3 regions of the Cereibacter azotoformans genome follow, and region 2 is predicted to be linked to each of the others. Evidence: riboswitches for the same ligand, from Rfam matches in the RefSeq annotation. Region 2 holds a riboswitch; each other region holds the start of a gene.
What was found. Region 2 has a riboswitch for cobalamin ahead of LV780_RS20995 (hypothetical protein). Riboswitches for the same ligand answer to the same signal wherever they lie in the genome.

Region 1 (3,267 bases), on a different replicon from region 2:
CCAGCCCATGTCGGGCATCCGCTTCTCGCCCGGCACCGGGCCCGCATAGAGCCCCGCCGCCAGCGCCAGTTGCGCCAGCGCCGCCTGCGCCGCCACCGCGCCGCCTGCATCGCAGAGCGCCGACAGCCGCCGCAGCGTCGAGACCGGCAGCGTCGAGAGCGCATCGAGCGCCGGATCCTCGCGCCCGTCCGCGGGCAGGACCGCCAGCGCGATCCCGCGGCGCCGGCAGAGATCCTGCACCTCGGCCAGCCCGTAGCTCCAGTAGCTCTCGCCGCCGATCAGCCGGATCAGGATCGCCTTGGCATGGGCCAGCACCGTCTCGGCGTAGGTGTCGATGGAGAGCGGATGGCGCAGCGCCACGAGGTTCAGAAGCCGGGTCGCGGGCAGGCCGCCCTTCGCCCGGTGCCAGCCCGCCGCGAAGGCCCCGAGATCGCTGTCGGAGAAGGACAGGACCACCAGATCCGCGGGCGTCTGGCCGGGATCGAACGGGGTCGCAGTCTCCTCGAGCCCGTGGCTTTCGCGGAAGACGACATGCATGGCTCAGCCGATCCGTGCCAGAAGATCCTGCCGGATCGCGGCCTCGTCCAGATCGCCGCGCTCGGCGATGACGACGAGGCGGCTTTGCCGCGCGCCGCTCCAGGGCCGGTCGAACTGGTGGCGGACGCGCGCACCCACCGCCTGCACGAGAAGCCGCATCGGCTTGCCCTGAACCGCCACATGGCCCTTCACGCGGAGGACGTTGCGCTCGGTCGCGAGCGCCCGGATCGCCTCGGCCAGACGCTCGGGATCGGCGATCTCGGGCAGATCGACCACGGTCGAGGCGAAATCGTCGTGCTCGTGATCGTCGGCCCCGTCATGGTGCGACGGGCGGGCGGCGAGATCGTCCTCGGCCGCGGCCTCGATCCCGAGGATCACCTGCGGATCGACCGCGCCCTCGGTCACGGCGAGGATCGGGATCGGCCGCGGCGATTCCGCCTCGACCACCGCGCGCGCGGCGGCAAGGCCCGCCTCGCCCGCGAGATCGGCCTTGGTCAGAAGCACGAGGTCGGCACAGGCGAGCTGATCCTCGAACACTTCCGAGAGCGGGGTCTCGTGATCAGCGCCCTCGGCCTGGGCCTGCGCGGCCACGGCGTCGGCATCGGGGGCAAAGCGGCCCGCGGCGACGGCCTCGGCATCGGCCAGAGCGATCACGCCATCGACCGTGATGCGCGAGCGGATGGCGGGCCAGTCGAAGGCCTTCAGGAGCGGCTTCGGCAGCGCAAGGCCCGAGGTCTCGATCAGGATGTGATCGGGGCGCCTGGGCAGCGCCATCAGCGCCTCGATGGTGGGGATGAACTCGTCGGCCACGGTGCAGCAGAGGCAGCCGTTCGCCAGCTCCACGATCGCCTCGTCGGGGCAGTTCTCGTCGGCGCAGGCGCGGATCAGGTCGCCATCGACGCCCACGGTGCCGAACTCGTTGACCAGGACCGCAAGGCGGCGCCCGCCCGGGTTCTGCATCAGGTGCCGGATCAGCGTGGTCTTTCCGGCGCCGAGGAAGCCCGTGATCACCGTGACGGGGATCTTGGCAAGGTCGGTCATGGCATCTCTCCGATGGGGGGAAGGCGGGCAAGCGACTGCTTGCGGAAGATCTCGGGCCGCTCGCGCCAGGGCACGATGCCGTCGGAGGCGCCCGCATAGGCGGCGGCGCCTTCGAGGATCGCGGGTGCGTCGGCCTCTTCGAGGCGACCATAGACATAGCTCCAGCGGCCGGGCGCCGACAAAGCCACGGCGCAGCCCTGCGAACACGCGGACAGGCATTCGACGGGCCGGACGGTGACGCCCTCGGGGGCATCGGCGGCGAGCGCGGCATGAAGCCGCAGGCCCGGCGTGGCATCGCCCTCGGCCACGGGCTGTCCCGCGCGGCAGGTGGTGCAGACGTGAAGCGTCACGGTCATCGGCCGTCCCTTGTCCTGCGGCGGAAAAGGGGCCCGATCCAGGGGAGGGAGGCGGCACAAGGCGGCACCTCGGTCCACCGGCCGCGGAACACCCCGTCCGCCCGTAAGTCTCAGCGCTGGCAGGTCTCCCGGCTTGCGGATGTGGGGCCTTGCGGTCCCGCGGCGGTCCGCCTTCCCGGCCTTTCGGCCAGTGGCATGGACAACCTCTCCGGTCACGGTCGCGGGGGCGGCTGCCTCTGGGGCATTCCCTCTTCGCCTGTCGCTTGCGGACAGGAACCAGCGCGGCGGCAGTGGTGAGCGAAAGGGCCGCCCTTGTCAAGCCGACGCGGAGGGCCGGGACGAGAGGACGCGGGACGGCTTCACAAGCCGCGCCGGTCGCGGCAGAAGGGCGGACGTAAAGGACGCACCCATGACGCGACTGCATGATCTCTGGCTGGCGCCGCACCGGCCGCTCTTTCTGGGCGCGGGGCTCTGGGCGCTTGCGGCGCTGGTCTGGTGGCAGTGGGGAGAGGCTCTGGGCCTTGCCGCGCCGGTTCTGGGCACATGGGGCCTCTGGCACGGGCATGAGATGCTCTTCGGGCTCGGCTCGGCGGCGGTCGGCGGCTATTTCCTGACCGCGGCGCAAGGATGGCGCGGGTCGGACCCGCTGTCGGGGCGGCCGCTGATGGCGCTGGTCGCGCTCTGGCTGCTGGCGCGGGTGGCGCTGGTGCTGGCGGGACTTTGGCCCGCGGCGCCGATCTGGCTGATCCAGCCCGCGGCTTGCGCCTATTTCCTTGCGCTGGCCGGGATGCTGCTGCGCGAGGCGCTGCTGGCCAGGCGCTGGACCAAGATCGGCTTCGGGGCAGGGGTCCTGGCCTACGGGCTGGCCGAGACGCTCTATCTGCGGGCCGCGCTCACGGATGGTTTGCCCGACGCGGCCACCATGGTGCGCGTGGGCTGGATGTTCTTCGCGCTCAAGATCTCGATCATCGGCGGGCGGATGGTGCCGGCCTTCACGCTGAACTGGCTGCGGCAGGTTCAAAGCCCGGCGCCCGACCCCGCACCGCGACCCGTCCTTGGCTGGTGCGCGCTGGGGTTGCTCTGGCTTGCGCTGGCGCTGGCCTTCCTGGGCGAGGAGACGGTCTCGGCCCTCTGCCTCGTCGGCGCGGGGATCGCGCAGGGCCTGCGCCTTGCGGGCTGGCGCGGCTGGCGGGTGCGGGCGAACCGGCTTCTGCTGCTCCTCCACATCACCTTTGGCTGGCTGGCGGCGGGGCTCGTCCTCGTGGGACTCGCGCGGCTGAACCTGGTGCCCATCGCCGAGATGGACGCGCTTCACGCATTGACCATGGGGGCG
Region 2 (3,267 bases):
CGAGCCCGCGGCGCGAGCCGGCCTCGGGCACGGGATTGCCCTCGGCATCGGTGACGCGGGCCAGCGGCGCGTCGGGCTGCGCAAGGATGGTGGAATATTGGAACTCAAGGCCGCGCAGCGCCGCGCCCGGCGCATGGCCTGGCATCGGCGCCAGCAGCTCGGCCCGGCGGTAGCCCAGATGCAGCCGCCGCCGCTCGAAGCTGGTGACGAGGCCGAGGAGGCCCGTCATCGTGTGGCGGGTGCCCGAGGCATCCACCAGCGCCTCGCCCAGCACCATGCAGCCGCCGCATTCGCCATGCACGGGGCGGCTTTCGGCGTGGCGGGAAAGGCCCACGCGGAAGGTCGTGGCGGCAGCAAGGCGGCCGGCGTGCAGCTCGGGATAGCCGCCGGGCAGCCAGACCAGATCGGCCTCGGCGCCCGCGTCCATCGCCCAGCCGTCGAGGTTGCAGGACGGCCGCCCCGCCGCCACCCGATGAAAGGCCGGGTCGATGTAGTCCGGCCCGTTCTTGAAGGGCTGCACCGCCAGCCCCGTCTCGCTGAACGCCCGCAAAAGCCCCAGCGTCACCGTGGTCTTGCCCACACCCGAACCGGGCGCGGCGATCATCAGCCCCGGCGGCAGCGGGCCGGGTTGCAATGCACCGGCCTCGCCCGCCGAGGGTATCCCGTCCTTCCGCATCCGAACCTTCCCGTGTCGGAGGAACGACGCGCGACGGCGGCGAGAGCCGGAAACCGGAACCCGTCGCCGGAACACCCCGTCCGGTCAGCTTCATGTGGCTGGCAGGTCTCCCGGCTTGCGGATCCCGGGCGTCTGCCCGACGGGCACCCCGCCTTCCCGGCCCTTGCAGGGCCAGTGGCATCGGGGCGACCTCTCCGTTCACGGTCGCGGGGGCGGCTGCGCCAACGGCCCTTGCAGACCGCATCGCATTCCCTTTTCACCCGCCGAGGCGGGCACCAGCCCGACGCTGCTGCGCTTCGAAATTGTCGATGTCAAATGGACGGATTGCCGCGGATCCAGGGCGCACATTTGACCGTACGATACCTGAACGGTCGGCGGCAGCCGCGCATCCGGTGCCGGCAACCTGCTGTGGACATTGCGCGTGCGGCATGAGAATCTCGTGCTGATGGTGTTCGGCTCTCGCGAGTCGGATGAAAAGGGAATGCGGTGCGCCCTGCCGGGCAAGGCCGCAGCTGCCCCCGCAACTGTGAGCGGCGAGCGAGACCGGAAAAGCCACTGGGCTCTGGCCCGGGAAGGACCGGCCGAGCGGTGACCCGCGAGCCAGGAGACCTGCCATCTCCGGTGCCTTCGCGCACCGCAGTCACCTCAACCCGGGCGGGGCGCCCTGGGGCGGAGACCGCGATGAGCCTGACGCCACACCCGCGATCACCGTTGTCGACCAGCGCTCCGCCACCTGCGCGGAGGGCGCATCGTTGCTCGAACTGACAATCCATCAACTTCATGCCGATGTCCCGCCCGAACGGGCGCGCGAACTTGCGATGCTCGGCTACATGCAGTGGCTCGGCGGACTGCCGGCCGGTGCAAGCTACGTCGCCGAGGCTTGCCGGGCACTGGCCAAGGCTGCGCCCTTCGTTGCCACGGCACCGGGCGTGCAGGCGTTCTGCACCATTCTCGCCCTGTCGATCGCAAGGCCGCTGGCGCCGCTGGATCTCGCGCTTCCCGCCTCACGCCGTCGCGGCGGCGCGCGGATGCGCCGTGCGGCGCTCTGATGGCAGAACCTCGAGGGACACTCGAGGGACAGAGGAAGCCAGCCGCGCCAGCCTGACAAGTCTCGGCTGCGCCCGCAGCGGCGAGGAGATCGGCCTCTGGGCGGCGCCTCGGAGGCCGAGCGAGCGGCGATCTGAAACGCGCTGCCGGCGAGGTGCGACGCGCTCGGGATCGCCTGCCGGCGCCTGCCGCTGGGAGCGCAGGAGATCCGTGACTTCCCGGCTTGCCGGCGTGCTTCGCCCGCGCGACCGCCAGCATCGGCTCGGAGAAGTCGAGCGCAGTCACGTCGTGGCCAAGGTCGTGGACCAGCCGCGTCACTTCGCCGGTACCGCAGGCCAGTTCCAGCACTCGTGCGGGCGCGGGACCGAGGTGGTCACGCATCGGCTGCGCCCAGGCGTGCGCCTCCGGTCCCGGCGCGATGCGATGGCCGAAGGCGAGGTCGAAGGTCGCCGACCGCCGCGACCAGTAGTCCCTTATGTCCTCGACGAGGTCATGGTTCGCCTTCATTCTTCCCCCTGTGCGAGGATCGCCTCGAACCGGTCCCGCGCGCGCGCCGGCAGGTCGTCGGGCAGCACCGGGGCGGGCGCCTCGCCCACCTCGATCAGCATGACCATCCCCATGGCGAAATGCGGGCTGCACTTGATGCCGTAGACCCCGGGCACGTTCACCGTCACGGTGAAGTCCTCGTTGATCCGCGACTTGAACGGCTCGGCGCCGTCGGGGATCATGCCGTCGATGGTGGCGGCGTTGTGGCTGGGCTGGGCGGGAAGGAATCGCACGGCGTCGCCCGGCGCGAGGCTCAGCCGGTCGGGTTCGTAGATCATCGGCCCACGGTCGTTGCGGTTGAACATGCGGACCTCGTGGGTCTCGGCCCAGGCCGGAGAGGCGAGAAGGGCGGCGAACAGCAGGGCTGCGGGTGTCATCGGGTCAATCCTCGAGGCAGCGGAAACGGAAGTGGGTCGTGGCGTCCGCGGGATCGAGGAGCGCCGTGGCGCGGACGCGGAAGATGTCGGCGAGGCGCGCGGGCGTGAGCACTTCGGCGGGCGGGCCGCAGGCGGCGAGGCGTCCGCCCTCCATCACCGCTAGCCGGTCGCAGCCCATCGCCTGGTTCAGGTCATGGAGCGCCATCACCACCGTCACCGGCAGCCGGCTGACGAGGCGCAGGAGCGACAGCTGGTGGTGGATGTCGAGATGGTTGGTCGGCTCGTCCAGCATCAGGAGCCGCGGCCGCTGCGCCAGCGCGCGGGCGATCTGCACCCGCTGCCGCTCGCCGCCGGAAAGGGTGGACCAGCGGCGCCGGCCCATCGCGGTGAGGCCGACGACGCGAAGCGCCTCGTCCACGATGGCGGTATCCTGCGGCCCGAACGGCGCCAGCGCCGAAAGCCAGGGTGTGCGGCCCAGTTCCACCACATCGCGCACCGTGAGAGCCTCGGAGGTCTCGGCGATCTGCTCGACGAAGGCGATCGCCCTTGCGACGTCGCGACGGCTCAGGGTGTTCAGGGGAATGCCGTCCAGATGCACCGCTCCCTCGGGCCGGGGCGCGA
Region 3 (3,267 bases), on a different replicon from region 2:
GCAGGAAGTTCGTCTCGCCGATGAAGCTGGCCACGAAGCGGTTGGCGGGCCGCGTGTAGATCTCGCGCGGGGGGCCGATCTGGAGGATCCGGCCCGCACTCATCACCCCGATCCGGTCCGACATGGTCAGCGCCTCCTCCTGATCGTGGGTCACGAAGACGAAGGTGATGCCCGTCTCGTGCTGGAGCCGCTTCAGCTCGATCTGCATCTCCTTGCGCAGCTTGAGATCGAGCGCCGAGAGCGGCTCGTCCAGCAACAGAACCCGCGGCTGCGGCGCCAGCGCGCGCGCCAGCGCCACGCGCTGCTGCTGCCCGCCCGACAGTTGCGCCACCCTCCGCCCCGCCAGCGCCTCGAGGCGCACAAGCGCCAGCATCCGCGCGGTGACATTCCCGATCTCGGCCCGCGGCTTGCCCTGCATCCTGAGCCCGAAGCCCACGTTCTCGGCCACCGTCAGGTGCGGAAAGAGCGCGTAGCTCTGGAAGACGGTGTTGATCGGGCGGCGGTTCGGCGGATCGGCCGTGATGTCGCGCCCGTCGAGCAGGATCGTGCCCGAGGTGGGCGCCTCGAAGCCCGCGATCAGGCGCAGAAGCGTGGTCTTGCCGCAGCCCGAGGGCCCGAGCAGGGTGAAGAACTCGCCCCTGCGGATCCCGACCGACACATCGTCCAATGCGCGAACGGCCACCTCTCCCTGCCCGAAGGCCTTGACGACATTGCGCGCTTCGACGGCTGTGGGTGCGGTCAAGGAGGGCCTCCGTGCAGGTCTTCCTGCGAGGTTAGGCGGCGGCTCGGCGCGAAAGCAACCGTCGTGCTCGGAAATCGACCAAAGGGGCAGGAAGCTGCCTCGGCCGGGCCGCCGCGCGCACGCTTTCTGCGCAGCGTGTGAGCGACGCTCCCGTGGCCTTCGGGGCGCACCGGACCGCAGCCGGAGGTGCCCGCGTCGATACGGAGCGGCGAGGATTGGCCTGCGGCCGCTGCACATGGCGCGCTTGACAGCGGCGACACTTGTCCTATTGAGAAACGGCTTCGGTTCCGGCGTCATGCCGGATGAAAAGGGAACGCGGTGAGGGGTGCCCCTCCAAATCCGCGGCTGCCCCCGCAACTGTAGGCGGCGAGCGACGACCGATCACGCCACTGGGGTTCCCCGGGAAGGCCGGTCCGAGCGAAGACCCGCGAGTCAGGAGACCTGCCGGAGCGATCACCCTTTCCTGCGCGCGGGGCGCGTGCGGGAGGCGGTCCAGCCGCTTCAGGTGACGCTTTCACCGTCGGCGGAGGGGCCTCCTTCCCACGACATTGCGACAGAGGCAGCGTGCTGCCGGGAAGGAATGAAGACAAAATGAGGAAGACCGGCATTTCAATGATCGCGCTGGTTGCGGCGATACCGATCCAGACGGTGGCCGAGCCGGCCGAGGACGAGACGGTGATCCCGCTTGACCGTATCATCGTCACCGCCAACCGCACCGAGACCAGCGCCAACCGCGTAGGGTCCGCGGTTGCTGTGCTGACCTCGGAGGATCTCGATGCCGGCGGTGACCTTCTTCTGGCCGATCAACTTTCGCGCCTTCCCGGCGTCAGCACGACGGCCAGTGGGCCGGCAGGGTCTGCGACCGAGGTTCGCATCCGAGGGGCCGCGCCGCGCTACGTTGCGGTGTTCGTCGATGGCATACGGGTGGACGATCCGACCAACATCGCGCCCTCCTTCGACTTCGGCAGCCTGACCGGTGTCGGGGTGGGGCGCGTCGAGGTGCTGCGTGGAACGCAATCAGCCCTTTATGGTGGATCTGCGGTTGCGGGCATCGTCAGTGTTCAGAGCCTGCGCCCCGTGAGCGAGGGCTTCAGCCAAAGGATCCAGGTTGAGGGTGGGAGCTACAATACGCGACGGCTCGCTTATGACCTTGGCTATCTCTCTGACAGGTTGGAGGCGCGCCTCTCTCTCGGCCATGTCAAGAGTGACGGGTTCTCGGCTGTCGACACGTTGCCCCGAGACCCGTCGCTCGATTCTGACGGGATCGAGGCAAACCGGCTTGGGTTCGGGCTGCGCTATGACCTGACCGATGAGATGGTTGTCGGCCTTGATGCCTTCGGCCAACGAACCACCGCGGACTATGATGGATGGTGGCAGGAAGATGCAGTGCAGAAGCGGCACGAAGCCGGCGCGCGCCTTTATGCTGAATGGGCGCATGGCGCGAGCGTCCATACGTTCGAGGTCAGTCGCTACGAGCTGGACCGCGACCTGTTCGAAGGCGCGCCGGGCGCCGACTTCTACCATTCAACCCGCACCACATTTGGTTACAAGGGCGTAACCGATGTTGGCACGCGGCTGCAGTTTGTCTACGGCGTGGACAGCATGCGGGAGACCGGCAGGACTGCCGGCATGGTCGACGGGATGGATGCGCGTACCACAGGCCTCTACGGCCAAGCTCAGTGGGCCGCTACCTCGGATCTCGATCTGTCGCTGGCAGTGCGTGGCGATCACAACAGCGAGTTTGGCAACTTTGCCAGCGGTCGCCTGTCGGGCGTGTGGCGCCCCACCGAGACGTTGGCCCTGAGAGGTGCCGTGGCACGTGGTTTTCTCGCGCCGTCCTTCTACCAGCGTGCGGGCGCCGCGGAATGGGGCATTGCACCTGCGTCCGATCTCGATCCGGAACGGAGCCTGAGCTACGAGTTGGGTGCGGATCTGGATCTCGCTTCAGGGGCGTCCGTCGGATTGACGTTCTTCCAGCTCGAGATCGACAATGCGATCACCTATTGTGGCAAATTCACCTCGCTGACCTGCGACTCGGAATTGCCCGACGGCTTCACCAACCGCTACGAGAACCGGGAAGGCCTGTCTCGAAATCGCGGGGTCGAGCTGGAGGCATCAGTTCCTCTAACCGAGAGGCTCAGCCTTGCCGGATCCTACACCTATACGGATGCCCGTGATCCCTCGGGCAACCGCCGGAGCCGCGTGCCCTACCATGATGCTTCGCTCACGCTTCAGGCGGCACTCGTCGAGGACGTGAGCGGGCAACTGGGGCTGACGCATATATCTGGTCGTCCGACAGGCGACGGTGACAGCTTCACTGTGGTCAATGCGGCACTCGCTTGGGACCTGGCGCTCGACACAAGCGTGACGCTGCGCCTCGAGAACCTGCTCGACAAGAGCTATCAGGAGGTTGCCGGCTATGGCACATCCGAGCGTGCGGTCTATGTCGGCTTGCGCAAGAGCTTCTAGGCGGCTTGCGCTGGCGTTGGTGGCGGGGATGACCGCCGCCGCACCCGCCGTGGCCG

Region 1: linked by a shared signal. The riboswitch ahead of LV780_RS06835 (DUF1636 family protein) and the one ahead of LV780_RS20995 (hypothetical protein) in region 2 are both predicted to bind cobalamin.
Region 3: linked by a shared signal. The riboswitch ahead of LV780_RS06220 (TonB-dependent receptor plug domain-containing protein) and the one ahead of LV780_RS20995 (hypothetical protein) in region 2 are both predicted to bind cobalamin.

The regions. Positions count from the first base shown of each region.
Region 1 is NZ_CP090021.1:1,359,825-1,363,091, reverse strand. It holds gene cobN (cobaltochelatase subunit CobN) at 1-537, opposite strand, end outside; gene cobW (cobalamin biosynthesis protein CobW) at 541-1,578, opposite strand; gene LV780_RS06835 (DUF1636 family protein) at 1,575-1,934, opposite strand; cobalamin riboswitch at 2,036-2,230, opposite strand; gene LV780_RS06830 (NnrS family protein) at 2,344-3,267, shown strand, end outside.
Region 2 is NZ_CP090024.1:31,904-35,170, forward strand. It holds gene LV780_RS20990 (nucleotide-binding protein) at 1-676, opposite strand, end outside; cobalamin riboswitch at 760-971, opposite strand; cobalamin riboswitch at 1,106-1,307, shown strand; gene LV780_RS20995 (hypothetical protein) at 1,429-1,725, shown strand; partial or broken gene LV780_RS21000 (methyltransferase domain-containing protein) at 1,949-2,230, opposite strand; gene LV780_RS21005 (pseudoazurin) at 2,227-2,646, opposite strand; gene LV780_RS21010 (ABC transporter ATP-binding protein) at 2,651-3,267, opposite strand, start outside.
Region 3 is NZ_CP090021.1:1,237,580-1,240,846, forward strand. It holds gene LV780_RS06215 (ABC transporter ATP-binding protein) at 1-742, opposite strand, end outside; cobalamin riboswitch at 1,008-1,205, shown strand; gene LV780_RS06220 (TonB-dependent receptor plug domain-containing protein) at 1,334-3,211, shown strand; gene LV780_RS06225 (ABC transporter substrate-binding protein) at 3,186-3,267, shown strand, end outside.